DNA from 3 places in the Neobacillus sp. D3-1R genome. Region 3 is predicted to be linked to each of the others. Evidence: riboswitches for the same ligand, from Rfam matches in the RefSeq annotation. Region 3 holds a riboswitch; each other region holds the start of a gene.
The links. A riboswitch is a leader RNA that binds a small molecule or an ion and turns the genes downstream of it on or off. The one in region 3 is predicted to bind cyclic di-GMP.
Positions count from the first base shown of each region.

Region 1: it holds a riboswitch for cyclic di-GMP, as region 3 does, so the genes downstream of both, ACSBPO_RS04195 (EAL domain-containing protein) here and ACSBPO_RS19600 (DUF5317 domain-containing protein) in region 3, are expected to answer to the same signal.
Region 2: it holds a riboswitch for cyclic di-GMP, as region 3 does, so the genes downstream of both, ACSBPO_RS01440 (anti-repressor SinI family protein) here and ACSBPO_RS19600 (DUF5317 domain-containing protein) in region 3, are expected to answer to the same signal.

Region 1 covers NZ_CP197471.1:853,686-863,984, forward strand. Annotated here, with positions in the region: gene ACSBPO_RS04185 (hypothetical protein) at 1-403, opposite strand, end outside; gene ACSBPO_RS04190 (sigma-70 family RNA polymerase sigma factor) at 393-920, opposite strand; cyclic di-GMP riboswitch class I at 1,126-1,244, shown strand; gene ACSBPO_RS04195 (EAL domain-containing protein) at 1,331-4,081, shown strand; gene ACSBPO_RS04200 (hypothetical protein) at 4,127-4,525, opposite strand; gene ACSBPO_RS04205 (YitT family protein) at 4,706-5,287, shown strand; gene ACSBPO_RS04210 (DUF3231 family protein) at 5,407-6,420, shown strand; gene ACSBPO_RS04215 (TetR/AcrR family transcriptional regulator) at 6,535-7,164, shown strand; gene ACSBPO_RS04220 (ABC transporter ATP-binding protein) at 7,550-8,293, shown strand; gene ACSBPO_RS04225 (ABC transporter permease) at 8,271-9,326, shown strand; gene ACSBPO_RS04230 (hypothetical protein) at 9,494-9,727, opposite strand; gene ACSBPO_RS04235 (hypothetical protein) at 9,962-10,299, shown strand, end outside.
Region 2 covers NZ_CP197471.1:290,250-300,548, forward strand. Annotated here, with positions in the region: gene ACSBPO_RS01405 (DNA topoisomerase III) at 1-986, opposite strand, end outside; gene hutH (histidine ammonia-lyase) at 1,273-2,799, shown strand; gene ACSBPO_RS01415 (hypothetical protein) at 2,849-3,010, opposite strand; gene ACSBPO_RS01420 (DnaJ family domain-containing protein) at 3,181-3,555, shown strand; gene motA (flagellar motor stator protein MotA) at 3,919-4,713, shown strand; gene motB (flagellar motor protein MotB) at 4,706-5,452, shown strand; gene ACSBPO_RS01435 (carbohydrate kinase family protein) at 5,762-6,862, shown strand; cyclic di-GMP riboswitch class I at 7,208-7,303, shown strand; gene ACSBPO_RS01440 (anti-repressor SinI family protein) at 7,336-7,482, shown strand; gene ACSBPO_RS01445 (helix-turn-helix domain-containing protein) at 7,592-7,921, opposite strand; gene map (type I methionyl aminopeptidase) at 8,181-8,936, shown strand; gene ACSBPO_RS01455 (HD-GYP domain-containing protein) at 8,966-9,961, shown strand; gene ACSBPO_RS01460 (DUF1128 domain-containing protein) at 10,053-10,274, opposite strand.
Region 3 covers NZ_CP197471.1:3,820,275-3,830,573, reverse strand. Annotated here, with positions in the region: gene ACSBPO_RS19620 (DUF1657 domain-containing protein) at 1-116, opposite strand, end outside; gene ACSBPO_RS19615 (S41 family peptidase) at 399-1,856, shown strand; gene ACSBPO_RS19610 (PDZ domain-containing protein) at 2,178-3,371, shown strand; gene ACSBPO_RS19605 (bifunctional diguanylate cyclase/phosphohydrolase) at 3,451-5,274, opposite strand; gene ACSBPO_RS19600 (DUF5317 domain-containing protein) at 5,284-5,814, opposite strand; cyclic di-GMP riboswitch class I at 6,141-6,232, opposite strand; gene ACSBPO_RS19595 (ABC transporter permease) at 6,478-7,461, opposite strand; gene ACSBPO_RS19590 (EAL domain-containing protein) at 7,832-9,478, shown strand; gene ACSBPO_RS19585 (ATP-binding protein) at 9,599-10,299, opposite strand, start outside.

The sequences.
Region 1 (10,299 bases), 1.7 Mb from region 3:
CTGTCACAGTCATTTTTTTCACTAATTTTGCAGCCTCTTTTTGCAACTGACTATAATCACGAAATTCTTCAGCAGTCAGATTGGCACTGGCTAATTCCAGATGTTTTTCAAATTGATTCAAATCTTCACCACTTGCATTTGGAAAACTTTGCTTCAATTCTTGTTCCGAACCAAAAATCCGAGTGATAAACGATTCTACTGCACCTGCTATTTGGGAAGAACCGAGAGTGATGGATGACCCTAAAATAATCACAACTGCTGCAGCTGCAAATATTCTTTTTCTTGTGAAAAGGACATTTGGCCTTTTCTCTAATTTTGCTCTTGTTACACCTAAAACTACTCTATTATGAAGTTCATTTGGAATTTCAATTTTGCTCATTTCTTCTTTCAGATTAGTTCTCACAAATATCTTCCTCCTTTAAATGAGTACGAAGTTTTTCGAGTGCACGATAGATGACGGATTTTACAGTTCCTAATGGAAGCTCGAGAATACTTGAGATTTCAGCAAAGGTATGATTGTAATAATATTTTAAGAGAATGACACTTTTTTCTTTTTCCGTTAAGTTTTCCATGACATCCTTAAGCGTAATGGAAAGAGAAAGGTCTACCTCAGGGGTAGGAATGAACTCTGATGTTTCAGGTTTCAAATGAATGACCTTCTTTTCCTTTCTTAAAAAATCAAGAGCGGCATTAATGGTGATTTTGATTAACCAAGTTTTAAAATATTCCGGGTTTTTTAGGGTGCTTATTTTACTAAATGAGCGATAAGCCGTTTCCTGAACAATATCAAGAGCATCATTTTGATTCTTAACATACACAAATGCTGTTCTATATATATCTTCTTCATACTGTTGGAAAAGGGTTAAAAAAGCCTTTTCGTTTCCTTTTTGAGCTTTCTTGACTAAGTGATTAATGGTCATGACCTCCAGTTTTTGACGTTTTATACAACCATTAGACGGTAAGCTATTCTATTTGGCTTATTTTTATTAAAAGTTTTTTAGGCTAGGAGTCTATGAATGATTATACTTGCAAACTGTTAATTATTCCCACTGTTAAATTTGAAGAATCTATTTATTTCATGCCAATTAACTGTTAAAATAATTAAAAATTAGTTACATATTCCTATTTTGAAAAAGGCAAACCAATACGAAAGTTTGGGACGCAAAGCTACGGGTCTAAAGTTACCGATGAAATAAGAACACACAGTTGATTTCATCATCAGCCATGATCGCCGGGTTGCCGAATAGCATCGTAAATTTTTAGTGATGACTATTCCTTTTGGAATAGTTTTTTTTAGATACATACTGTTCTAGAGTAAAGAGGTGCTGTAATGAAGTTGTCGAAGTATATCATACTAGTTTTAATTGTATTAGCCTTTGTAGAATTTTTTGGACACTTGATTTGGAAACAAAACGAAGGGTTAATTGGTGGAATATCATTAACAGCTATCCTCATCCTTGCTATTTTTATCAGAAAATATATAAAAGCTAACGACCATTTAATAGAAACGGATACAAAATATCAAAAATTAATTCAACATCACGAATGGAGTAGAAAACAACTTCACTCCCTTTTTCATTATAATCCTGATATTATTTTTTTCCTTGATAAGGACGGGAATTTTATCAATGCCAATCCAACAGTAGAGCAGTTAACAGGTTTTAATTGGAATGATCTCATTGATACTAATTTCCTCCAAACAGTACCCCGAAAAGAAAGAAATTTTGCTAACGAAAAGTTTTATAGCGCTTTAAAAGGGAATAGAGAAACCTTTAAAATGTCTATTTTTAATAGTAAAGGTGAACAGATGGAGTTCAATGTCACGGCTGTCCCCCTTATTGTGGATGAAAATATTGTGGGAGTGACGGGAATTGCCCGAGACATTACACAACGCCAAAAAATGGAGTCCTTATTAATTGAAAGTGAACAACGTTATAAATCATTGTTTGTACATAATACGGATGCGGTTTTAAGCTTTGATTTAGAAGGGCGTTTTACAAGTGTAAATCCCGAATCAGAAATGTGCTCCGGTTACTCTGAAGAGGAATTGTTATCCATGTCCTTTCAAGATCTTCTCATTCCGGAAGATATAGAAAGGGTTGTTGAATTTTTTGAACAAGTTAAGGCAGGGAATCCATTAGAATATGAAACAGCTATGTACAATAAAAAAGGCGAAAGACTAGATTTAAGTGTAAAGAATATGCCGATTTACACGAATGGTCAGATTGTCGGGGTATTCAGTATTATCAAGGATGTTACCGAAAATAATAAAGCTCAACTCCTTTTAGACGGACAGACTAAGGTGCTGGAGATGATCGCTAAAGGTGCACTCATCACGAAAGTTTTCGATGAAATCATTTATATGATTGAAAAGCTATCAAACGGAGGACGCTGTTCGATTCTGCTGGCCGATGAAAGCAAGTCAAGACTTCATATTGGCTCTGCTCCTAATCTACCAAAGGGTTATATGGAAGCATTAAATGGTATATCTATCGGACCTCGTGCAGGTTCTTGCGGTTCTTCAGCGCACTATAAGAAGATGGTAATCGTAGAGGATATTAGTAAGGATGCATTATGGACAAGATACCGAGATATCCCTCAAAAATATCAGTTAGTATCTTGCTGGTCATCCCCAATCCTAGATAATCAGGATATGGTATTAGGAACCTTTGCTATCTATTTTAACCAACCTGCATTACCAACAGAGGCAGAATTAAAGCTCATTGAAAAAGCAACCTATCTGGCTAAATTGGCTATTTTACATTACAAAGCAGAAGATACGATTAACCACATGGCTTACCATGACCCATTAACGGGTCTCCCGAATAGACGTCTTTTTAAAAAGAGATTTGAACATACATTAGAAGAAATAGCTGGAAAAAGGATAGAAGCGAGTTTACTATTTTTAGATTTAGATCGCTTTAAAGTCATCAATGATTCGCTGGGTCACAGTATTGGGGACTTATTGCTGCAAAAAGTAGCTAATCGCTTGAAATATAGTTTACGTCGAAAGGATTTTATTGGACGCCAAGGAGGAGATGAATTTCTGATCCTTCTTGAAGAATCGACAAAGGAAGAAACAGAGTTTGTCGCAAAGCGAATCCTTAAGGCTTTATCACGTCCATTCCGATTGAAGGGGCATGAAGTCGTGATTACACCGAGTATTGGAATAAGTTTGTTTCCTACTCATGGTCATGATCCTGAAACTTTAATTCGTAATGCAGATATAGCTATGTATGATGCAAAACGTCAAGGGAAAAATACATACCAATTTTATCAACTCACACAAGAAAAAGTTTTAAATGATCAGCTTGTTTTAGAACAAAACCTTCGTAAATCATTAGAACGTGATGAATTTGTTCTCCACTATCAGCCGCAAGTGGATTTAGTAACTAATCAAATTTGTGGAGTTGAGGCTTTAATCCGTTGGAATCATCCAGAACTAGGCAGTATCCCACCAAATCGCTTTATCCCAGTTGCGGAAGAAACAGGTTTAATCGTTCCAATTGGGGAATGGGTCATTAAAACAGCATGTGAACAGAATGTTATTTGGCAAAATAACGGCTGGCCATCCTTAGTGATTTCGGTCAACCTCTCGATACGCCAGTTTTTTCAAGCAAATCTAATTTCGATGGTATGTAGAATTTTAGAAGAAACGGGGCTTGATCCACAGTACCTTGAGCTGGAAATAACTGAAAGCATGACAATGAATGTGGAAATGGCTATCGGGATAATTCAAGAATTAAAGCAACTTGGGGTAAAAGTCGCGATAGATGATTTTGGAACTGGCTATAGCTCCTTAAACTATTTAAAAAGATTAACCATAGACCGTTTGAAAATCGATCAAAGTTTTGTCCAGGATATTGCCAAGGATTCTAATGATCGTGATATTGTTACCACCATTATTACAATGGGACATAACCTTAAAATGAAAGTCATTGCAGAAGGGGTTGAAACAGAAGAACAGCTTCAATTCCTTCGAACTCATGGCTGTGATGAGGTCCAAGGATATTTATTTAGCAAGCCTTTATCAGCGGAAGATTTTGTGGAGAAGTTTGGGAAGGTTACAGAAAAGATATAAGATAAAAGAAAGATACCCAACCCCTAAAGGTTGGGTATCTTTCTTTTATAGAATTAAAATTTTGTTGATACAGAATCGTAATTCGTTTAAGTGTGGCTGTGCTTCAAAAAATAGAGCCGAATAACGCTCCTCAGTTATAGTAGTAATAAAGGAACCAACATCCACAGTATCAGGGTTCAATATGCCATCATGCTCCAAGTCTTGGTAATCCACTTCTTTTAGTGATACTAGTTTTTCGATAATAGTTCCATAATCAATTAATTCCAAATCCTGATAAATATAGGCTGATGAAAATCTTTCACTGAAAAGCTGTAAATGATCCCTTAAGGTCTCGAGGTCTTTTTCATTAAAAAAATGTTGATCCTCATAATAATGACCTTGTAAAAATTGAAGATTAAGAGCTATTTCATCCAATTCCTCTACTGCATCCTTAAGCCTTATCAATCGATTTCCTCCTCCAATGAACATAAATGGACAGCCTTACTAAAAGAGTATTAAATAGAAAATCACAATATAACTAGAGATTGAAATATAAAGGGGAAAGGAACATCTAATTGTATTTAGGAATTAAGCTTGTTTCATTTTCATATAATTCAAGTAAAAATACTTTTTAAGGAGATTTACATGATAAAAAGTATCTTTACGATCGGAGTGGCGAGTGTTCTTATTGCTGTTGGTGTTAATGGCTTTGTTCTCCCCTCTCATTTGGTAAATGGGGGACTATGGGGAATAAGTCTATTGGCGAATTATTTATGGGGCTATAAATTAGCGATAACGTTTGTTTGTTTAAATTTACCTATTTACTTTCTAGCCATTACATTTGATTTGAACTATTTCTTTAAAGGGCTGCTAGGTACCTTTATTTCAGCTGTTGGTATAAATTTGCTCTTTCCCATCAGTGGATTCTTTCATTTACCTCTATTGGCAAACGTGGTAATAGGGGGGCTTTTCATTGGGACAGGGGTCGGGATGATGCTCAGGATTCATGCCAGCCCTGGGGGAATGGACCTCCTTGCCTTAATGGTTTCAAAATGGTTTTCAATTAATGTAGGATTTATCATTTTATTAATTGATACGGCAGTTATTTTAACAGGCGTTTTTGTACTCAAGGATGAAAGAATGCTTTATTCACTTGTAATCGTTGGAATTGTCGGTATCATGGCCTCTATTATGACATCCATAAAGTCTATTAAAGTGTTTGTTTAAAAATTTACTTACGAGAAGTTGTTGTTTTGCCTAGTTTTTTAACATATCAAGCAATCTCTCATATATTTTTAAAATCTTGGGAATACTATCCATATATAATTCGTAAGTAGGTGTCATAAGTGGAAGATAAAACCAAGATACGATTAACTGCAGGGGAGATATCCCCTTTATGGTCACAGTATATAAATGATACGGCCTCTATATGCGTAATGAAACATTTTTTAGAAAAAGTAGAAGATGAAGAAGTACGCCCTGTGATTGAGTTTGCTATTAACGGTTCGAAAAAAAATATATCCTTTTTACGAGATTTTTTCACTCAAGAAAAATTTCCGATTCCCATTGGATTCACAGATCAGGATGTTCGTCCTAATGCACCCAAGTTATTTTCTGATACATATGTGTTAATGTACATCCGGAACGTGTCCATTTTAGGAATGGCTGCAAGTGGTCTAGCTTTAGGATTCGCCACTCGACCTGATGTTGTGCAGTTTTTTAAGAATGTTTTAAAAACAGCAGTGGGACTGCAAGATTTAACAAGGGAATTAATGTTGAAACAAGGCACTTATATTAGACCTCCTTTTATTTCCAATCCAGATAAAGTCGATTTTGTTAAAAAACAGCAGTTTTTAGCTGGTTTTTTTGGAGATAAAAGACCATTAACTGCCATTGAAATTACTTTACTTTTTAATAATATTCAAACGAACGCAATAGGAAAAACCTTGATAACTGGATTTGCCCAATTCGCAGAGCGTAAAGAGGTAAAAGAATACTTAATGAGAGGCAAGCAAATCGCTCAAAAACATATGGACTATTTTAGTGATATTTTGAAAAAAGAGGATTTACCTGCACCGATGACCTGGGATACCGCTCTATCGGATTCAACAGAACAGGTCTTTTCAGATAAACTGATGATGTTTCATGTTTCTGCGATGATTGCTGCCGGAATTGGAAATTATGGTTCATCTATGTCGGGAAGTCCAAGACGGGACCTGGCTGCAAGGTATGCCATGTTAATACCTGAAATCGCCTTATATGCCGAAGATGGTGCTAATATTATGATTAAACATGGATGGATGGAGGAACCTCCACAAACTGACGATCGAAAAAGGTTAATAAAAGAAAAGGATAAATAACTGGCTTAGTCATGGACTAAGTCTTTTTTTTGTAAAAAAATAAACACCGTGTTGATGAAAAGAGTGTCGTACACTTATAATTTGACTATCAATAGGAATAGGGGATGCACAAAAATGTCAGAACGTCTATCAGATAAAAGAACAATGAGAACAAAACGAATCATAAGGGACTCCCTAACTGAGCTTATGGAGGAGAAAGGGTTTGATGGCATCACAGTCCGAGACCTAACCGCCAAAGCAGAAATTAATCGTGGAACTTTTTATATTCATTATCGCGATAAATTTGATTTATTGGAACAAAGCGAAAATGAGATTTTTCAGGAGCTAGAAACGATTGTACAAGTTGTCAGTCAAATAAACCCTCTCGAGGTCATGAAACATAACCTACAAAATGAACCTTTACCCTTCCTGATTAAACTATTTGAGTACTTTCAGGAGAATTCAAATTTTTTAAAGGTGATTCTCGGTCCAAATGGTGATGCTTCTTTTCAGGTTAGGTTAAAAGAGTTTATTAAGAAGAGTTTTCTTCAGCATTTAGTTATTAAGTTGAATAAAGAAGACATGCTGGTTCCGGTAGATTTTTTAATCGCCTATGTTAGCTCGGCCCATCTGGGGGTTATCCAACACTGGTTAGAAACGGGTATGGAGAAGTCCCCGAGAGAAATGTCATTAATTTTAGCCAAAATGACTTTCCTAGGACCCGCTCATGTTGCGGGAATCAAGGGACCAACTAGTTTTATATAGAAGTAGAGAACTTTCGTATGAAGGACTCTATTACATTGGGGAGAAAGGACTCACGTTCCGTTATTTGTGAAAAAAAGGCTATTAATTCCCGTGGAAAGGACTCACATTCCGCTATTACATTAAAAACAGTCATTTTATCATTAATTTTGATAAATAAAGGATCCTGAGTCCTTTAAGGTGGCCAATTCATTGCTATTTACCGAAATAAGGGATTCTGAGTCCTATAAAAAACTTCTGAAATACACCTCTTGCTGTTTTCTTCAAAAAATAAATCAACACTTTTGCCGATATTGTTTATTGTTTTACAGGCACTTACCCTGTAAGCTAAATATATAACTTAATCAACACGATGTTCATTTTTTATCAAGCAGGGGAGGTATAAGACGTGACTCAAACGATCAAGGTAGAGAAAGTGAGCAAAAGTTTTGGGAAAAAAGAAGTTCTTACCAATGTGACAATCAACATTGAAAAAGGGCAGATATATGGGTTTATCGGGCCTTCAGGGGCAGGTAAAACAACATTAGTTAAAATGATTGTTGGAATGGATCAATCAGATAGCGGGACCATTCAAGTTTTAGAAAAAAAGATGCCTAACTTAGAGGTTTTACAGGAAATAGGGTACATGGCACAATCAGATGCTCTATATGGAGAATTGACTGGGAAAGAAAATCTAACATTCTTTGCATCTCTTTATAAGCTTAATAGAGCAAAACAGAAAGAGAGAATAACCTATGCAGCTGAGTTAGTTAACCTGACACCAGACTTAAATAAAAAGGTTGCTGCCTATTCAGGAGGAATGAAGCGCCGTTTATCACTGGCAATCGCCTTGATTCAAGATCCAAAGATTTTAATATTAGATGAACCAACAGTCGGGATTGACCCCGAATTAAGATTATCTATCTGGAATGAACTTATTCGTTTAAAAACCGAAGAAGAAAAAACAATCATTGTCACCACACATGTGATGGATGAAGCGGAAAAATGTGATGTGGTCGCAATGGTAAGGGATGGACGAATTTTAACTAGTGGATCACCAAAAGAATTAAAAGCCTTTTACCAGGCTGATAACTTTGATGAAGTATTCTTGAAGGCAGGAGGAAAAATTTATGAGAATATGGGCCATCATTAAACGAATATGCCAACAAATGCTTCGCGATAAACGAACTCTTGCACTGTTATTTGTTGCCCCCTTACTCATCCTAACTCTTATGTATTTTTTATTTAACGGTAAGGATGTGGATCTTACTCTAGGTATCGTAAATGTTGATGAACATCTGGTGGAAGTGTTAGAGCAAGCGGATATTCATGTCCAAACGTACGAAAAGGAAACTGAAAATATGGTAGTGGATAAAGATCTGGATGGCCTTTTGCAAATGAAAAATGGAGAGTTTACATTAACCTTGCAAAATAGTAATCCTTCCACTTCTAAGGCGTTGCAAATGAAGGTCAATCAAGCTGTAGCATCCTTCGCTCAAGCAAAACAGATCCAGCAGGGCAATGCATCAACAACCATGACCAAAAAAGAGATTGAGACTGAATATGTTTATGGTGATAGTGATACCGTTTTCTTCGATATATTAAGTCCTATTTTAGTAGGTTATTTTGTGTTCTTCTTTGTGTTTCTTATCTCAGGTATTGGTTTATTAAAAGAGAGAACTACCGGAACATTAGAAAGATTACTTTCAACACCGATTAAACGTGGTGAAATCGTCGTCGCCTATTTGATAGGCTATGGCATCTTCGCTATTATTCAGACGGTTATTGTAGTTGTTTTTTCCATAACGGTTCTAGATATGGTCATGGTCGGGTCAATTTGGAATGTGATCCTAGTTAATTTACTACTAGCTCTTGTGGCATTATCATTAGGAACATTACTGTCGACCTTTGCTGCATCGGAATTTCAGATGATTCAATTTATCCCAATTGCTGTCATACCACAGGTGTTTTTTGCGGGAATATTTCCAATGGAGGGAATGGCAGATTGGCTACAGGCCTTTGGAAAAGTAATGCCTATGTATTATGCGGCAGACGCTCTAAAGGGAATCATGTATAAGGGGTTAAGTATTGCTTCAATCGGAGGGGACATCCTAGCATTAGTATTATTTGCAATGGTATTTATTGTGCTGAACGTTTTTGCACTAAAAAAATATCGAGCATTATAATTTAGCCAAAACCCTGAGGAGTATTTTTCTATTAAATTCTTACCCTTGTTTAAAAGAAAAGATTTTAATAGGTTTATCGTAATAGAATCTGGGTATTATAAGAAAAGCGCAAGCGCCTTGATTAGTCCCAAAAAGTTATACTTTCTAACCTATTAAAAAAGAAGCAGCTAAATTTCTGCCGCTTCTTGGAAGTCATCATTAAATTCTTTTAAAATAGCCACTAAGGTCGTAGCGATATCCAGAAAGCTTTCTGTTAAACCATTTTCCAGTTTCGTCATTTGAAAGCGCATAGATTCTTTATCAAAACGAACAATTCTTTGTCCATTAATATTTAAAGTAATATCAGATTCTTTATATTGTAAAAGGGTTTCCAGCATTTGTTTTAATTCAGTTTTTTTCATAAATAGCTGTCTCCCTTCCTACTTAATAAAGATACTTACTTAAGTACATCATATCAGCAATTTCCTTTTTCAGGAATAATACTAAAGAAGTAATTATCCGTATTAGATAGCACTATTTAAATGAGGTCACCCTTTTGGTGGCCTCATTTTTTATATAAATAAAGTTTTTATTTGAGGTAATTATTCCCATATTATAGAATGAGAGATACATAAATATTTATTAGGGGGATCTCCATGAAAAATTATGTATTAACAGCAGCGATTGTATTATTAAGCATTTCCATCGCTTATGCAGGATTTCAGATAGGAAAATCATCTAATGATGAAGGAAAGGGTAATCCTACAAATCTTGTTACAGACCAAGGATTATTAACATTAGAAGAAACGGCCAAATATTTAAGTATGTCTCCGGAAGAACTGAAAAAAATCATCATCATGGATGATTCTGAAAGAAAACAACTCTCAGTTCATGATACATACCGTTTTATACCCTACATTGAGGTACATGGAAACAAGTACTTTAATAAAACAGAATTAGGTGAATGGATAAAATATAATTCACAGGCTAGAAC
Region 2 (10,299 bases), 1.1 Mb from region 3:
GCCTGTAGGCGCTCTAACATGGTTCCTTCCATATCAGTCGTTAAATAACGAGAATCTGTTCTCGGATAGGTCACTAATTTATACTGTTCATACAAACGTTGTAGCACCGTCGATGTTTTTTTAGCCGAGAAACCGAATCGTTTATTACAATCCCTTTGTAATTCTGTTAAATCATAGGGAAGGGGCTGTGTTTCTTTCTTTGGATTTTTCTTAATGTTCTCTACTATAGCGTCCGAGTTCTCAAGTTGTTCCTTAACTCGATTAACCGTTTCTTGATCAAAAATTCTTTTTTCGCCATTCTTTTCCCAGTCTGCTTCACTAGAGCCAATTGGAACCTTTATGGTCCAATATTCTTTCGGTACAAACTTCTGTATTTCGCTTTCTTTTTCTAAAATAAGAGCCAGAGTAGGTGTTTGCACACGACCAGCAGATAGTGGGTCATTGTATTTTGTTGTTAAAGCTCTTGTCACATTTAAACCAATAAGCCAATCTGCCTCAGCACGACAAACAGCGGATTGGTAAAGGTTTTCGAAGTCTTGTCCTGGCTTTAGCTGTTTAAACCCATCTTTAATGGCTTTATCTGTATAAGAAGAAATCCAAAGACGTTTAAGAGGCTTTCTCCACTTTATTTTTTCTAAAATCCATCGAGCAACGAGTTCACCTTCACGCCCAGCATCAGTTGCAATGATGATTTCTTTAATATCATTGCGTTTTGCTAGACTTTCAATAGCTCGAAATTGATGATGAGTCTGCTTCATAATATTTAAACCCATTCGTTCGGGGATTATCGGAAGATCCTCTAAGTTCCATGTTTTATATTTCGTATCATATTGCTCAGGCATTTTTAATTCAACTAAGTGCCCAAGTGCCCAAGTAACAATATATTGGCTGCCTTCAATATAGCTCTTTGATTGTTGTTTACATCCAAGAACACGTGCAAGCTCTCTTGCTACACTCGGCTTTTCTGCAAGAATAAGTGATTTCATAAAACAAACTCCTTTCAAGGACGAAATACCTCATTTTCGTCCGAGTTACACTAAACAGTATACCTTAGAATGTCATTTTCAAGTACCTTATTGACAGAAATGGAAGCACGAGCATAGAATAAAGGTAAATATCGTTATTTTTTGAAAATTTAAACCCTTCTTGAAAGAAGAGGATAATATGATACATCTTAAACGGATCAAAAAATTAAAAATCGTACTCGGGAGCCTGGATTAATCAATCCAGGCTCTTTCTTTATTTTATTAAAGTGGTAGAGGAGAGAGATAGATGGTTGAATTAAAAGGTTATGGACTAACACTAAACATGATAAAAGAGATTCTGGCTCGAAATTTACCTGTCAAGGCATCGGAAGCAAGCTTGGCAGCAGTTCAAAAAAGTAGGATGGCCGTCGAAAAAATCGTTACAGAAGGAAAGATCGTCTACGGAATCAACACAGGATTTGGTAAATTCAGTGATGTTCGTATTAATCAAAATGATGTACGAGAGCTGCAAATCAATCTCATTCGATCCCATGCTTGCGGGGTAGGGGAGCCGTTTCCAAAAGTAGTATCAAAAGTAATGCTTCTATTACGAGCGAATGCCTTATTAAAAGGGTTTTCTGGTATCCGTCCAGTTGTTGTGGAGAGGTTGTTAGAATATTTTAATAAAGATATTATTCCCGTTATTCCTCAGCAAGGTTCATTGGGGGCTAGCGGTGACTTGGCGCCATTATCGCATTTAGTTCTTCCAATCGTCGGAGAAGGAGAAGTTTTTTATAAAGAAAAAAGAATGCTGGCCCAGGAAGCTTTATTTTTAGAAGGAATAACACCGTTAACATTGGAAGCAAAAGAGGGATTGGCGCTTATTAATGGAACACAGGCAATGACCGCGATGGGGGTCGTTGGTTATTTAGAGGCTGAAAACTTAGCTTATCAAGCTGAGCTTATTGCGTCTCTTTCGTTAGAAAGTCATAAGGGTATTATGGATGCATTTGCAGAGGAAATTCATATTGCAAGGGGATATCACCAGCAGGTAGAAACAGCAGCAAGAATTCGTGACTATTTGAAGGATAGTCAATTGACGACACGACAAGGGGAAGTGCGAGTACAGGATGCTTATTCGTTAAGATGTATCCCACAAGTTCATGGCGCTTCTTGGCAAGCGTTGGATTATGTGAAAGAGAAGTTAGAAATTGAAATGAATGCGGCGACAGATAATCCATTAATTTTCCATGAAGGAGATATGGTGGTATCAGGTGGGAATTTCCATGGCCAACCAATTGCTTTTGCGATGGATTTTATGAAAATTGCTGTTGCAGAGCTTGCCAATATTTCAGAACGTCGAATCGAGCGCTTAGTGAATCCTCAATTAAATGATTTACCAGCGTTTTTAAGCCCGGAACCTGGTCTGCAGTCTGGTGCAATGATATTACAATATAGTGCTGCTTCTCTCGTGTCTGAAAATAAAACATTGGCACATCCGGCTAGTGTAGATTCCATACCGTCCTCTGCCAATCAAGAAGATCATGTGAGTATGGGTACAATAGGCTCTAGGCATGCTTACCAAATCATACAGAATGCCAGAAGAGTCCTAGCTATTGAGTTATTCTGTGCGTTACAGGCATTAGAATTCAGAGGGATTCATCTTATGGCAACGGCCACAAGATCCTTATATGAAAAATCACGTGAAATTGTGCCTTCCATTATAAAAGATAGAATTTTTTCTACAGATATTGAAAAATTAGCGGACTGGTTGAAAAACAAATCGGTAGAAGACATGATTATGGTACCACCTACTAAACAAGAGACAAATTGATACAGGGAACCAATTAAAGGGATAAACTTGTCGTTTATCCCATTTGTTATTATTCTGTTTTTTCTCTGCGATTTTTAAAAGCTTCTTGAACAACAATAAACTCTTCGTCCTCAAGGCTTTGTTTTGCATGTTGTTCAACCATAGCGCCAGCTTCTGGAAGAGGTCCTGGATGACCTTTCTTTTGATGTTCAAAATGTTTTCCACGAGCCATTTACATCCACTCCTTTCACTTTGACAAAGATAGGTTTCCCTAATATAGGAGGAGTATGTAAATGAAACACTGAAGAACATAAATCCTTGATTAAGTAACCATTTTTCTTCCAACATAGTTTATAATATACATATAGGGTAATCGATAATGTCCGAGGGAGAGGGTTTAGGATGGATTTTTTTACGATTATAGCTGAGCAACAAATAAAAAAGGCCTATGAAGATGGAGAGTTTGACAATCTTCCAGGCTTAGGTAAACCGATGAACTTAGAGGATTTATCAGGAGTTCCAGAAGACCTTCGCATGGCTTATCGTTTGATGAAAAATGCAGGATTTTCTCCTGAAGAAAATAAACTTAAACAAGAAATGCTCTCCATAGAAAATTTAATAAGAAATTGTGAAGACCCAGACGAAAAACAAAAGCATCAAAAGAACCTAAATGAAAAGCTGCTTCGATTTAATCAAGTCATGTCCAAAAGAGGCGCTAAAACCAACTCATCCCTCTTTAAAAACTACGAACAAAAAATAGATAAAAAATTTTTTTAAATATAAGGCTCTGTTAAAGATTATTTTAAATTTTGAGAAACGGTTGATTGGAGTGGAAGCCGCTTGACTCCTGGGGGATTAGCGTTACAGGCGAGAACCCACAGGAGCATAAGCGACGAGGAGGCTCGACGAACGCCCTCCGGAAAGCAAGCGGCTGGAACGGAAATCAACAACAACTAAGATTAACAAATCTCACATATCCAAAAAGTACTCTTTTAAAGACTATTTCCACATAGTCTTTTTTTCTTTCTACGAAATCCTCTCAAATTTCTAAAGAAAACTAAAAAATTGTCGAAATAAAAGATAAGAATTAATTTCTGAATCGATTAATCAAAGTTTGAGATAAGATAGGTGAACGGTTATATGGACAAAACGTCGATTATAGGTGTCATATTAGGATTAATAGCAGTTGGTGTAGGGATGTTTTTAAAAGGGGTAAGCCCATCGCAGCTAGTCAACCCTGCAGCCATTCTCATCATCCTATTAGGTACTGTTGCAGCAGTAACCATTGCATTTCCTACAAATGAATTAAAGAAAGTTCCAAATCTATTTGGAATTATTTTTAAAGAACAAAAATTAATGTCTTCAGTAGAATTGATTCGTATGTTTTCTGATTGGGCACAACTGGCACGAAAAGAAGGTTTATTGGCACTTGAAGCTAGAACAAATGAAGTGGATGATGCCTTTTTACGAAATGGTTTAACTTTGGCTGTAGATGGTCAAAGTGCTGATTACATCCGGGATGTTCTATCTGAGGAAATTGAAGCGATGGAGGAGCGTCACCAAGGTGGAGCTGCTATATTTACTCAAGCTGGTACGTATGCACCGACTCTTGGAGTATTAGGGGCGGTAGTAGGATTAATTGCTGCATTAGGTTACATGAATGATATAGAAGCTTTAGGTCATGCTATCTCGGCTGCATTCGTTGCTACGTTAATGGGGATTTTTACTGGTTATGTGTTATGGCATCCTTTTGCCAATAAATTAAAAAGAAAATCAAAGCAAGAAGTGAAACAAAAGCAGATGATGATTGAAGGAATTCTTTCCATTTTAGAAGGAGAGGCTCCGAGGGTTATTGAACAAAAGCTTGCATCTTATCTTCCAGCAGGAGAGCGCAAAGCATTCCTGAATGAAAGTGTTGTGAAGCAGGATGAGTAGGAGAAAGAAAAAGCATCATCATGAAGATCATGTGGATGAATCCTGGCTTATCCCATATGCAGATTTATTGACTCTGTTACTTGCATTATTTATTGTATTGTTCTCAATGAGCTCGATTGATGCACAAAAGTTTAATGCTTTTTCCAAAGCGTTTAATCAAATTTTTGCTGGTGGTACAGGCGTTTTAGATTTCGAAGCCCCTATGCCTCAGAGCGAAAATGATACAAAGGTGAACCCGAAAGAGGAACCTAAACAGGAAGACATCGATAAGGACCAACAGGAACTACAGGACTTGCAAAAGAAGGTTAATACGTATATTCATAATAAAAAGCTTGAAGCGAAATTAGGCACCAAATTAACGGATGAAGGTTTGCTTGTTACAATACGAGATAATGTGTTATTTGATTCTGGTAAAGCAGAGGTCCGCAATGTCGATTTAAATATTGCGACAGAAATCTCAGGACTACTTGTTATGGATCCTCCTCGAAATATCATCATCAGTGGACACACAGATAATGTTCCGATTCGTAATGCAAATTTTGAATCAAACTGGGAATTAAGCGTTATGAGGGCTGTTAATTTCATGAAGATTGTCCTAAGAAACGATAAACTGGATCCACGTTGGTTTAGTGCAAAAGGATTTGGAGAATTCCAACCAGTAGCATCAAATAACACCAAAGAAGGTAAAGCGAGAAATAGACGGGTTGAAATTCTCATACTTCCAAGATTCCAAGACTAAACAAGGTTTAGTCTTCTTCTTTTTTCGGAACTGGTTTACACATTCTATCAATGAAGAATCCAAATAGCCCTAAAAAAGTAATAGGAATGGCATAATTCAAAATGTGAAGTATCGTCAATTCGTTCACCTCATTTATTAGTGGATTACCCCTATCTTCGTATTAATAAATATTATATGTTAAAATTCAGAAAATAAATAATATTTAGATTAGTTATTTTTAAAATTATTTAGAAGGAAACCGACATCTTTTGACGAATTACTAGAGTAGAGAAAGCGTTTGCACAAATTCTTTATTAAGGACTGAGAGTCATGGAAAAACAAGTATTAATAAAGATGTTAAAATTAGTCAAATCAAACCCGCAAATATCCAATTTGGAACTATCACAAAAGTTAAATGTAATTCTAGAAGACGTTGAAAAAGGTCTCTTAGAATTAAAAGAAAGCGGAGATATTATAGGAAGATCCTTTATTTTTCCAAAAAAGACTCAAGTTCTTTGTATTGGTGGAGCTAATATAGATCGGAAAATTCAAGTATTGGAAGGGTTAGAATATGGGACTTCTAATCCATCGAACAGTACTATTTCCTGTGGTGGTGTAGCTAGGAATATTGCTGAAAACCTTGGCAGAATCAATTGCCAAACCTCTTTACTTAGTTTTGTCGGAGGGGATCATGAAGGGGAATGGCTTTTGAATCAGACAAAGAGATTTGTCGATATTACACCAACTGAAGTTATTCCACAAATGTCAACGGGAACGTACACAGCAGTTTTAAATGAAGAAGGGGAAATGATTGTCGCTTTAGCTGATATGGTTTTATACGATTCCATACAGCGGTCCCTTATTGAAAAAAAGTGGGGAATCATAAGAGAATCCGAAATGGTCTTATTAGACACCAATTTACCTTCCGATATTCTTTCCTATATCATCAAACGTTGTCAAAAGGAAAATATACCATTAAGTATTGTTCCTGTATCCGCCCCAAAAGTAAAAAAGCTTCCTCATCAACTTGATGGAGTGACATGGTTAATTGCTAATCAGTCTGAGGCTGAAGCCCTTGCGGATTTCCCTATTCAAAGTGATGGAGACTATTTTCGCGCAGCCGAATTAATTTTGAAAAAAGGTGTAGAAAGAGTCGTTATTACGAGGGGAGATAAAGGTCTTATTTATTTCACAAAAAATGGAGAAGCCAGTGTCATTCTACCACCTGAGATACAAGTAGATGATGTAACAGGGGCAGGCGATTCATTAGTAGCGGGAATCCTATACGGCTATTTAAAGGGAGTTAACACAGAAGATGCTTGTAAAATAGGGATGTCATGTTCTATTATCACCCTTCAATCCTACGAAACAGTCAATCCTGAATTAAGTAAACAAAAGCTCCAAGAAACTTATCAGAAATATTTTAATTAGGCTCTTTTCTGCAACTTTGTTGATTTAAACTGAAAAGTCCTCATATGCTGTGCACCCCAAAAGTTGGACCAAGTAATTTCTAACTTTGGGGGTGTTTTTTTGTGGTCAAATAAATATCTCACATTGTTTGGAAAATAATTGTTAAAAATTCGACGGAATTAGAAGTAATTTTACCTAGAAAGTAAGTAGATTAGAGGTTTAATTTTTAGAAAATTCTATAAAGTAGAATTAATTGTCACTATTTGTTGGAAAAAGGTGGTATTTTATTGGACGTTCCTGACAAGAAACAACACCCTACTAAAAAAGAACTAGATATAATAGGGTAAAACTATTACTTAAGTAACAATCAGAAAAGGGCTAACTTATTGAAAGATAGGGGCGCAAAGTTGCAGATCTAAGGTAATGAGTACTAAGCATTACGATGATGGCTGGGCTGCCTGAGATACAGATAGATGTATTTTGGGGGAGATAAGGTGAGTAGAAAACTGGACTGCGTAAATGAATTAGACAAAGAATGGCTTCAATTAATTTTAGAAGCAAAAAGTATGGGAATGGATTTGAACACAATCAGAGATTTTCTCCATGTAAATTCAGTGAAAGAGCTAGTTGTAGAAAAATAACCCCAAAAAAGTATTTCTTCGTGTAGAAGAAATACTTTTTTATTGTAGAGATTTATAAATTTAGCATTAAACGAAGTTTTCGTAATCCAGCTCCAGCGCTTTTTGTTCTTTATTCATCATCTTTTTGTTTTAATTTCCATTTATTAAATTCCAAAAATTCACGGAATTGATCTTTTGATATTCCAGAACCCATCGCTTCTTGTACTAAAGTTAGCCAATCTGAATCTAGATCATCCTTGTTAATAGGGTCATTAATTATATGATCAACTGAGACCCCCAAGACAACCGATATTTTTTCTAAGAATTGTATAGAAGGATTTGTTTGAAGATTTCGCTCTAGAGAACTAAGATAAGACTTAGCCACTCCAGCCTTTTCGGCCAACTCCGAAAGTGACATTCTTTTCTCTAAACGAAGCTGTTTAACACGTTCACCAATCATTTTATTATTCACTTCACTTTTGTTTACTTTTTATTTAGTATATCAAAAAATAATTAGAAGTTCCATATAAAGAACGTATTTTTACGTAAATTCATAAAATGGACCTACTCCAAATTATTCTAATGTTATTGAAAACCTTATATGAGGAAAGTTCCTTCATAAATGAGTGTTTCTTCCTTTTTCTATTTTTAAAAAAAGGGTAAAATGAAAGATAACATCTATGCTTAGTAGGTACACTTCAGGAAAGAAGGGGAAATACTTGATTATCTTAAAATCACCACGTGAAATTGAAAAGATGAAGGAAGCAGGAAAAATTCTTGCTGCTTGCCATAGAGAAATTGCCAAATTAATTAAACCAGGAGTCATGACTTGGGAGATTGATGAGTTTGTTGAACAATTTTTAAAAAAGCACGGTGCAACTCCTGAACAAAAGGGATATAAAGGATATGAATACGCAACATGCGCAAGTATCAACGATGAGGTTTGTCATGGATTTCCACGGAAAACTCCTTTACAAGAAGGGGATATTGTGACGATTGATATGGTTGTCAACTTAAATGGAGCTTTAGCAGATTCTGCATGGTCCTATCCAGTTGGAAAAGTCTCAGACGAAACCAAAAGGCTATTGGAAGTGACTAAGGAATCATTATATCGTGCTATTGAAGTCGCACAACCAGGTAATCGAATTGGAGATATAGGGCATGCAATCCAATCGTATGTAGAGGCGGAAGGTTTTTCGGTTGTTCGAAATTTTATTGGTCATGGAATTGGTGCCACTATTCATGAAAAACCAGATGTTCCTCACTTTGGGTTACCGGGAAAAGGAGCCCGCTTAAAAGAAGGAATGGTTTTTACAATTGAACCGATGGTGAATGTTGGAGAATATCATACGAAAATGGATCTAAATGGCTGGACCGCTCGAACCATCGACGGAAAGTATTCTGCGCAATATGAGCATACCATAGCGATTACTAGTGAAGGTCCGATTATTTTGACAGACCAAGAAATGAGATAGCAACTAGGAAAATAAAGAAGAGGGTACGCATGAGATTAATTACGATAGATGACTATAATTCGAAAACAATGCAGCTGGCTCGACCTGTTTTTGACAAACATAAGCGGGTCCTTTTAGCAGCTGGTAGAAGCATTCACCCAACTTATTTAGAAAAATTAAAACAGATGGATATCCATTATCTCTTTATTGAGGATGCGGTATCATTTGGAATTACCATGGATGAAGTTTTGGATATGCCTACTTGGATAGATGCAATAGGAGTTATTCAACAAGCATCTCAGTCGATAGAAAAGAAACAGGAATTTCCCATTAGAGAAATTCAAAAGCTTGCTGGGAGAATCGTGGAAGAAACCATCAAGCGTAAGGCGATCGTGTTAATCCCGACCTCTTATTTGGAGGAAGAATTAAGGTTATATGCCCATTCTGTAAACGTGGCATTACTAACGATTCAATTAGCTAAAATGAGAACCTTAACACCCGTTCAATTGAGAGATTTAGCAGTTGGAGCACTCCTGCATGACATTGGGAAAGCCATAACGAAAGATTATGAGCAACATCCAAGTGCAGGCTTTGATTTTTTAAGAAAACACAGAGAAGTGAGCTTGCTATCAGCGCATGTGTGCTACCAGCATCATGAAAGATTTGATGGTAAAGGATTTCCAAGAGGATTAAAGGAAGAACAGGTTCATGAATTTGCACAAATTTGTGCGATTGCTAATGGTTATGAAAATGCTCTTTCGAAAGATAAAATGGCTCCGCATCAAGCGATAGAATGGATGATGACCAAAAATGGTTCTGAATTTAGTTTAGAATTGGTGCAATTATTCGTTCAAGGGGTACCAATGTATACACCAGGGAGCAGGGTGGTATTAAATAATGGGAGAGCAGCTATTGTAACAAAAGTGGTTGCCAATCTTCAACGACCGATTGTCCGCTATTTGGATAATCAGGAGGAAGTCTCCCTATCGGATAATCATACACTACTGATTGCTGAAGTGATAAAAAATGAAGGGTCTGCCCAGTAGGAAACCATTCCCCGAATAAAGGTCTTCATAAAAGTACCTTTTTTCGGGGCATCGTTTATAGTGGGCACACCCTTTTTTAATAGCGCTTTTCTTATTTTTTTAAGCTACCTAATTCTTCAACGATGGCTTGCATTTCATTTGGACTGAATGAATTTTTTTTCATTACCAATTCATATATATCTTTCAGTTCTTCATACATCTCTTCATTAAAATGAGAAGGCTTGATTGCACCAAAGTTTAGAACCCGTAACTTTTCTTTTATTTTTTCGATCATGTATTCAACATTTTCAACTGACTTTTGAGTTAAGTCCACTTTGCCCATACCCCCTAAGATTACT
Region 3 (10,299 bases):
GTTTGGTATAGTTGTTTTGCTGTTTGGTTGTCAGTTCCTAATGAGAACGTTTCTAAACTAGCTTGGGCACTTTTTAAACCAGCCAGTGTTGTTTTAATTTGAGTTCCAACTGTCATTCTTGATTCCTTCTTTCACTAATTTCTGAAATGCGGTATTACAAAAAGTAGTATTTGCGGTTTTTCCATGTTTATGTTGTAGAAACTTCTGGTACTTTCTAGGTGATTCACAAGGATATGCTATAAACCAAGCATAACTCGTCCTCTTATTTCATATATCTTAATAACCAAGACTATCTCGTATCTTAGATTTAATCCTGCTTTTTACAAGGAAAAAAGAGAAGTTGTGACGAATAGGGAAAGAACAGCTTATGAGATACATGTGGATGAGGAGGACAAGGAATGAACCGTAAGTGGATAGCGATTCTTATGACAGGCTCTTTGATAACAGGAGCTGGCGGTACTTATGCTGGCATGAAATGGTTAGGTAGTGATACGGCTTCAGGTTTTGATAATCAGTCAGGAGAAACACCGTTGATCTCAACAGATGGTAATCAACCAGCAAATTTAGAAAAAGTGGAACAAGCCTATGAATTAATTCTTCAACGTTATGTCGAAAAAGTGGATCAATCTCAATTGGTTGAAGGAGCTATTCAAGGAATGCTTTCGACATTAGATGATCCTTATTCTGTTTATATGAATAAAGAAACAGCTGCTCAATTTAGCCAAGCACTGGACTCATCTTTCGAAGGCATTGGTGCAGAAGTAAGTGAATCAGATGGGAAAATCATTATTGTTTCTCCTTTTAAAAATTCCCCAGCTGAAAAGGCGGGAATTAAACCAAAGGATCAAATTTTAAAAGTAGATGGAACGTCAGTGGAAGGACTCGATTTATACGAAGCCACTTTGAAAATTAAAGGGAAAAAAGGGACAATCGTAAAATTAGAAATTTTACGAGAAGGATTAAAAGATCCAATAACAGTGAATATTAAGCGTGATGAAATTCCACTAGAAACGGTACATTCAGATGTGAAAAATGAAAGTGGAGAGAAGATTGGTTATATTGAAATCACTTCTTTCTCAGAAAATACGGCAAGTGATTTTAAGAAGCAGCTGAAGGATTTAGAAAAAGAGGATATTGAAGGTTTAGTCATCGATGTTAGAGGTAATCCAGGTGGCTTATTATCCAGTGTCGAGGAAATTTTAAAGGAGTTCGTCACAAATGATAAGCCTTATGTGCAAATTGAAACACGAAGCGGCGAGAAGAAGCGTTATTTCTCTTCTTTAAAGAAGGAGAAGGATTATCCAGTTGCTGTCTTAGTGGATAAAGGAAGTGCCTCAGCTTCGGAGATTTTAGCAGGTGCTTTAAAGGAAGCGGAAGGTTATCCATTGATTGGTGAGAACACATTCGGAAAAGGGACTGTTCAGCAAGCCGTTCCGATGGGTGATGGAAGTAACATTAAGCTGACTTTATTTAAGTGGCTCACACCAAATGGAAATTGGATTCATAAACAAGGTATAAAACCAGATATTGAAGTCAAGCAGACAGAAATTTATCATGCCCACCCACTGCAAGTCGAAAAGCCGCTAGAACTGGATATGAACAATGAGAAGGTCAAGAATGCACAATTGATATTGAAGGGATTAGGTTATGCACCAGGCCGTACTGATGGCTATTATAACAACCGAACCGAACTTTCCGTTAAAGCATTCCAACAACAAACTGGCTTAGATGTCACAGGAAAGATCGATAAGAAAACAGCAGCAGCCCTAGAAGCTGAGGTTGTAAAGGAAGTTCGTAACGAAGAAAATGACCTCCAGCTCCAAACTGCTCTAAAATACGTCGCAGCAAAACGGTAAAGCATTACATGGAGAAATGAAGTTTATCCTTCAAAAGCGCCGGGTACAAAACCCTCGGCGCTTTTCCACTTTAAAGCACCGGGGGTCAGACCCCCGGTGCGGTGGTGCGTTAAAGTGCAAACGCCCGCCGATCCCCGTTCATTCCAAACAACCCACCAAAATTCTGCTAAATATCTAGAGTCTATTTTGTAATCTATGATTTCAGGTGATGCCTATCTGCTATTTATTTGGTAAAATAGGTTTAATAGTCTACTAAAGTTAAAAACATACGTTTTTTAGAAAATAGAGTTGATCATTTATAGGAGAGTAGGTGGGTTGATTTTGGTACAGGAGTGGCTATGGGAATTGTTAAGAGCGACAGGAAAAATGTTTTGGAATCCGCTTTTTTATTATTTATTCTTTCTGGCAGCCGTGCTCGGTGTTCTTCGCGTGAAACGAGAGAGACGAAATTTTCACGTTCGGGTACAGGATGCTTATTTTGAGCTGCGGCAGCTTTGGCCATTAGGTATTTGGCTTGGGTTAGGTGCGTCCTTACTTATGCTGGCAGGTGGTATCGTCGTTCCATTAGGAGCAGTGATCCTAGTTGCGCTTTTTACATTTTTATGGAGTCTGACAGGCAGAATGCGCCTCATTTCACCTGTTTATATCGTAGGAACGGCCTTTTTCGCCCTCATTTTTGCGGCTGGAAGAACCTTGCCTATTCCGATTTTCTCCCATACATTTACAGACCTTGATGAAAAAATATATCCATCGTTAGGGATTTTAGTTGCCATCCTTGTTGTGATAGAGGGGATTTTGATCCTGCGTAATGGTTCGGTTGCCACTTCACCAAAGCTCATAAAGAGTAAACGCGGACAATCTGTTGGGATTCATGAGGTGAAGCGCCTTTGGGCCGTGCCGATGTTTCTTCTCCTACCAGGCGATGCAATTACCTTACCTTTCGATTGGTGGCCGGTGTTCAGCATTGGCGGGCATGAGTACTCGCTATTACTTGTCCCATTTGCTGTTGGTTTCCATCAGCAAGTCCAAGCACAGCTACCGAAAGAAGCCATTCAACTGCTTGGAAAACGTATCATCACCTTAGGGGTTCTTACCTTATTACTTGCTTCTATTGGTTATTGGATCCCTCTTGCGACCATTGCGGTGATCGCTTTGGCAATGATCGGAAGAGAAACGTTAACTCTAAGACAAAGACTGTCTGAGGAGAATATGCCATTTTATTTTTCAAAACGAAATCATGGTGTCATGATTCTTGGAATCCTGCCGCAATCTCCCGCGGAAAAAATGGCTCTGCAGGTTGGAGAATTAATTACAAAGGTGAACGGAACTTCAGTTTATAATGAACAAGCCTTTTACGAAGCTCTGCAGCGAAATCGTGCTCATTGTAAACTAGAAGTAATTGATACGAATGGGCAAATTCGTTTTGTCCAACGGGCATTATTTGAAGGGGAGCATCATGAACTCGGTGTGTTATTCGTTGTCGATGAAAAAAAGCGAGGGAATGAAGCGGTATAATAAAAAAACAGCCAATCAAATGGCTGTTTTTTTCTGTTTTAAGAACATCGCTTACCAAGGCGCTTGCGCTTTTCGTATTTTACATCGCCTTCGTTAAAGGCGCTTGATAAAATTGCTCTGGGTGGGTTTCCGAAATTACTTTAATGAATGGATCAACGATATCGGGGTCAAACTGTGTTCCTTTGCATTTGACTAACTCTTCACAGGCATCTTTAAAGCTTTTCACCTTTTGGTATGGACGATTGGTCGTCATCGCATCAAAGCTATCGACAACAGTCAAAATTCTTGCAAGTAATGGGATATTATCACCTTTTAAGTTATCAGGGTAACCTCTACCATCATATCGTTCGTGGTGGTGTCTGATAATCGGCAGACATTGAGACAGTTCTTTGATGGGCTTCACCATCTCTTCTCCCCAAATGACATGCATTTTAATCGTTTCCCATTCTTCATTCGTCAGTTTGGATTGTTTATTCAAGACATCTGTTGGGACTTCTACTTTCCCGATATCATGTAATAAAGCGGCATAACGGACCGTCTTGACTTCATCTTCAGGAAGCCCCAAATTCTTGGCTAACTTTTCTGCATATTCCATAATTCGTTCGGTGTGGGCGTAAGTATACCGATCCTTTGAGTTAATAATCGTTAAGAAGGTTTTGATCGTTTGTAACACATCTTCCTCTTTATTTTCAAAAGTAAAGCTTGTTTTTAATTCATCAATAACAGAGGAGTAAAGATGAACCTTATTTCGACTTGTATATTTTATTTTATAAAGAGCTTGGTCGGCGTGCATGATCAAGCTATCTTTGTGTTCAGCTGTATGCGGGTAGGTGGATACCCCAATGGAAACGGTGACTGTTTTTCCAGGCATATGTTCTTTTCCGCTAAATGGATGATTGGATACTCTTGTTCTAATCTTTTCCGCAATTTCAATGGCTTCGTTTGAATCAATATTAGGAAGGATAATGGCAAATTCTTCGCCGCCATATCGGCAAATCGTACCGATTTTCGGGCAATCTAATGATAATAACATGGCGATTTCTTTTAATAATTGATCTCCTTTTGGATGACCAAATAAATCATTATACGTCTTAAAATAATCTAAATCTAATAGTAGCAATGAAACAAGTTCTTTCGTCTCAACTTGTTCCTTTAAGCTTTCTTGGAAATAGCGATGATTATAAAGACCGGTCAGTTCATCCTTTGTCGATAAATCTCTGAAATGATCAAACATCTTATAATAATTGCGATAGGAAACGCCTAATGCCCACATGATCAAGCTCATGAGCATTAAACCAGTCAGACCTTGCTGCTGGTAGACAGTGACCATCAGTAATCCGAATGACATAATCGTAAAATAGGTTAAAACATTCTTTTTCTCCACAAACACCTGCAATAATTCCTTCGTTGTCCCTCTGCCTGCTATCACTAAATAGGTGACGAGTAGAATAACGTTTAAACAGAAATAAACAACGCTATAGCCTAAAAAAGGGAGGCTTGTGCTTAAATCGAGACCCCCAGTTTCTCCGCCAAGTGCTAAATAAACCTTCAATCCGCATAAGCTTGCAATCGAGTATTGTACCGAGTTAAAGATATGGGATTTGGACTTCTTCGGAATGGAAATACACAGGATGGTACACATAAAGGCTGCGACAGCCAGCATGGCGAATTCTCCGTAAATGGTACTTACTGTGAAAAATAACGGCATCACTAACGCCATGTTTTCCCCAGAAGGGAGGACGATTGGGTTAGTGTCAAAAAAGGCAGCAAGAAAAGCAAAGGTCGTGATAACCACCCAAAGGTGGAGACTGATATCATATGAAAAATGAAAAAATAAGAATAAATAGCCTAGAATACAAGAAACAAAATATATATTTAATGGTATTGCGCTTTTCTTGTCCATCGTACCACCCTAATTAATATGTTTTTTAACCATTGTTTTTTGGATAAAAAGGAACACGCCGATACTAATCACAATATCTCCGAGACTAATAATAATCGGATGTGGATAGGGCGCTTGGAGGTAAAAGATATCTCCTAAAAAGTTAAACAACGTGTGGTCTGAAATCGCAATATGTTTTCCGTATTCACCGGCAAGAAGGGCAGGTAAATCTTCAGGTGCAAGCAAGCCTGCCGCATGCGGATCCACTGGCATTCTTCCGCCATTAGCTACCATCACGATTAAATTCAAAGCCATTCCAATCGCAATATAAATTAACCCTGTAAGGTGACGATTAAAGATGGAAAATATAAATAAGATCAAATAACTGAGTGTGACAGCAAAGAGAAGTGCTTTGGAATAAAAATAGATAACGAGAAATTGCGTTAAAAAGGCAAATATGATTAAATAAGCATTTTTTACTCTCATATCTAAAAATGATTTAAAGTTTCCCCCACGGATCTTCCCAACAACCAACCCAACTAATAAACTATCGATAAACATAAATACCCCCCTTTGAAGAAAAGCCGGGAGAGTATCCCGGCCCAACCCTAAATCTCATACGCTTAACGATTAATCTAATTTATATCCAGAAACAGCAGTCAAAACGAACATGGTAGCAAATAATAAGAACATTATTACTTTATATTTCATTTTTATGAATCTCCCTTTAAATTAAATTTTTAAATATAATAGATGCTTGTCCAAATATTAAAAATCTAGTTTCCAAGTGTGCATGATTGATAATTTCTTTAATTTAAAGAGTAAGGTTTTTAACATAAGCGGCGGCCCCCTTTCGTTATTATTTTTATAATAAGTTCCGGGCGCCTATTGGCAGCTGGCTGGCATTGTATGAATGAATAATACTTAAGCCCCTATAGCTTTGCGTCCTACCTTTTCAGATAGTTTGCCCTTAACTTAATTAATAAGATGAAGTAATCTATAAAACTTCAAAACCCTACCTGGTTTTACGAAAAGACCTAATAAGTTACATAATAGTTCTTTTTATCTAGGACAAAAGTCGCTATAAAATGATAGTAATATTTGTATATGAAAAATATTGTAAAATTTTGTAGGTGAATTACCTAAATTTTTCGACAAATATTGTCATTAAAAAAGACCATTCATGAGAGGGTGCTCCCTCTGGTATGAATGGTCTTCGCTTTATTACATTTCCCGCTTCTGAAACCGAATCCTCGGGTCTATAACGGCATACATAATATCCGCGAACAAGTTACATATGATCACGGCTACCGCCACTAGCATAGTCGTTCCCATAATAAGAGGATAATCCCTCATGAATACAGCGGTTATGGCTAGACGCCCTAGGCCTGGCCATCCAAAAATTTGCTCAATAATAAAGGCTCCGCCCACAATGATTGGCAATTGCATCGCAACAATGGTGATAATCGGTAGCAAAGCATTTCGAAGCGAATGTTTAAAAATAACCTTGAACTCTGAAACTCCTTTTGCACGTGCGGTACGGATATAATCTTGATTAATCACTTCTAACATACTAGAACGGATAAAGCGGGTATTTCCTGCAACCATGCCAAATGAAAGGACTGTGGCAGGCAGGATAAGATGCTTGATTCGATCGACTAAACTAAAATGGTCATACACTTCACGCATTCCGCTGACAGGAACCCAACCTAATTTTAAGCTGAAAAAGAGAATCCCGATTAGAGCAACGAAGAACGCAGGTGAAGAAATTCCAAGATAAGAGTAAAAGGAAAATAGTAAATCAACAAATGAGTTTCGTTTTACAGCCGAATAGACGCCAATAGGAATGGCAATGATTAAGGAAATAACTAAAGCCGTACCGGTAAGCCAAAGGGTAGCTGGAATTCTTTCGACAATCTTATGGAAAACAGGCTGGCCATCTAAAAAGGAATAGCCAAAATTAGCATCCAACAATATCCCTTTGATCCAATTAAAATATTGCATATGGATAGGAACATCTAAACCTAGCCTCTCGAGAACTCGTTCCCGTTGCAGCATAGTTGCTGCATGTGTAGCACCGGGGTCTTCAAATAACGCTAACACGTCCCCGGGGGCTAAGGCCATTAATAAATAAGAAAGAACGGAAATAATAAACAATAGTGGAATAGCTTGAAAAATTCGCCTCACAATATAATTCCTAAGCGCCATTAAAATCCTCCTAAGTCCCAATGAATGATTAAATATTTATTCTCTATTCAGGACTTTATTCCTGCTGGAGTCTGACTTTTCAAAAAATATAAATTTTCCTCTTATCCACAGGATAAATGAAATGAAATTGAAATTTTTAAAAACTTATCAACTATTGTGAATAGTTATCTACAACTAAATCGTGGATAACCTTTGGCTTTATAGTGTTATCCACATCTATCCGCGATTATTTTTCTTGAAAAGTATTATAAGACCAAACTCCTATTGTATTGGTAATATTAACCACTGTTTTGTTTTCATAAATAAGTATTTTGAAAAAGTTAATTATGATATAATTTTGTAAAAATTGGCCAACAAATAGGTGAGATAAATGACTCTGGAAAAGCAGGAAAAGCTAGATGGTTTGCTTGTGGGTGAACTCGCAGAAAAGGCAGTGAGTTTTTACCACTCTTTATTTTATAGCAACTTATTTGCGGCAGCTTCTTTTAACAAGGATTTAAAAATGGTACAAGTAAATGAAGCTTTTACTTTAGCATTAGGATATTCACCATCTAATGGGCATGAATGGCTAGAAATACAGGAGAATTTGAAAAAAGCTCTGCAAAGGAAGGAACTTCGAAATGGAATTTCGATACAGCAGGAGTTAACGCTTAACCATGTTTTAGGGCATAGTGTATTTATGCGGATTACCTTAATTCCTTCCGTTGTCGAGGGAGAATTAAAGGGTGTCATTTTACTAGGAAGCGATATTTCTCATAAGGTAAGGGTGGAGAGCATTCACAAGCAATTAGCCTTTTATGATGATATGACAGGTTTGCCAAACCGTCGAAATTTCTTTTCTACTTTAGGTCAATATTTACGGGAAAAATCAGATAGCATTTCTACTTTATATGTAGTCATTCTTAGTCTAGATAATTTAAAAGAATTAAATAGCTATGGCTTTCACATAGGTGATCTTGCTCTCAAACATATCGGCAGTCTGTTAACGAAAACGTACGGAAATGATGTATTTATTGCAAGAATCAATGGAAATGAGTTTGGTATCATTGTAGAAAATCCTCCATTTGACATATTCATCAGTCAGATTGAAGGTCTCCTTTATACACTGAATCATATTCCGCAGCTTTTTTATGGAATGGAAACCGTCCTAGAATGCAGTCTAGGCATATCCCAATGGCCAGACCATGGTCATACAGCGGAAAGGCTCATTCATTCTGCGGAGAAGGCAATGTTTACGGCAAAAGGAACACGGTCTAAATATTGTTTATTTACCGAGAATATGAATCCACTTTATCCATTAAATCTCGAGCATAAAATTAAAAAAGCTTTGCAAAAAAATGAATTTTATTTAGTCTTTCAACCGATTGTCGAAATCGCGACAAAAAAGGTTATCGGCTATGAGGCTTTGGTAAGGTGGCTGGATCCAGAAAAAGGGGTTATTCCCCCGAATCAATTTATCCCATTTGCTGAACAATCTGGAATTATTATTGAAATTGAAAAAACGGTGTTAATGCTTGCTTGTCAAAAATTAAAAGAGTTAGATGAAACACATCCAGGTATCCATTTATCTGTTAATATTTCAGGTTTGCATTTTCATCAAAATATCGTCGACCATATCCAAGCGGCTGTACAAAAAGCCAAAGTTAATCCTACACAGTTAAAAATCGAAATCACCGAGACTTGCTCAATGAAGGACCCAGGCAATACTATTGTCAAACTTCACCAATTAAAAAAGTTAGGCATCAAGGTGTCTATCGATGATTTTGGTTCTGGCTATAGTTCCTTGCAGTATTTAGGTAATTTTCCGGCCGATGAAGTGAAACTAGATTTATCGTTTATTAACCCGATTACCCCACAAAAAACAACCATTATTAATGCGGTTTTATCCATTGCAAATGATTATAAGATTGAAGTGGTCGCAGAAGGAATAGAATCAGAAGAGCAGCTACAATTTCTTGCCAAACTAGGCTGCAAATATGGACAAGGTTACTTGTTAGGAAAACCAATCAAAATGTAAAGAAAAGGCCCCATACATGATGGTGGCCTTTTTGTGTTCTAAAAGAATTTTAAAATTTTAAACTTGTGGATAACTTTAGACGAAATTTTTCGTATTCCAGCTCAAGCGCTTTTTGTTCTTCTAAGATATTTTCCTTTCTACATTTTCCACTCTATTTGTGGAAATAGGCAGTATGATCTCGAAGGTGGTTCCTTTATTGACCTCACTATATACCTTCATTTGTCCTTGATGATTTTCAATTATGTTATAACAAACCATTAAGCCTAAGCCGGTTCCTTGTTCCTTTGTCGTGTAGAAAGGTTCCCCGAGCTTGGCAATCATTTCTTCGGGTATTCCATATCCTTCATCGATTACTTTAATAAAAATCATATCCTCATCGTACAGCCCTGTTTGTACATGTATCGTACCGCCATCTGGCATCGCTTCAATCGCATTTTTAATTAAATTAATAATCACTTGCTTAAGCTGATTTTCCTCGCAAGAAACCATTGGCAGGTTTTTCGTCAATTTATAATCCATATCAATGTTATTGATAATCGCCTGTGTTCCAATTAAGGTGACAACATGGCGAATTATGTGATTGATATTCTTATTACTAAATTTAATCATTTGAGGTTTAGCCAAAATTAAAAACTCGCCAACAATTAAATTGATTCGATCCAGTTCTGACAACATAATGTCACAGTATTCTTTATTTTCCTCCGTTTTGTACTGCAGTAACTGAATAAATCCTCTTAGGGAGGTTAACGGATTTCGAATTTCATGGGCAATCCCTGCTGCAAGCTGTCCAACGAGTGAAAGCTTGTCCGATTTTTGAATTA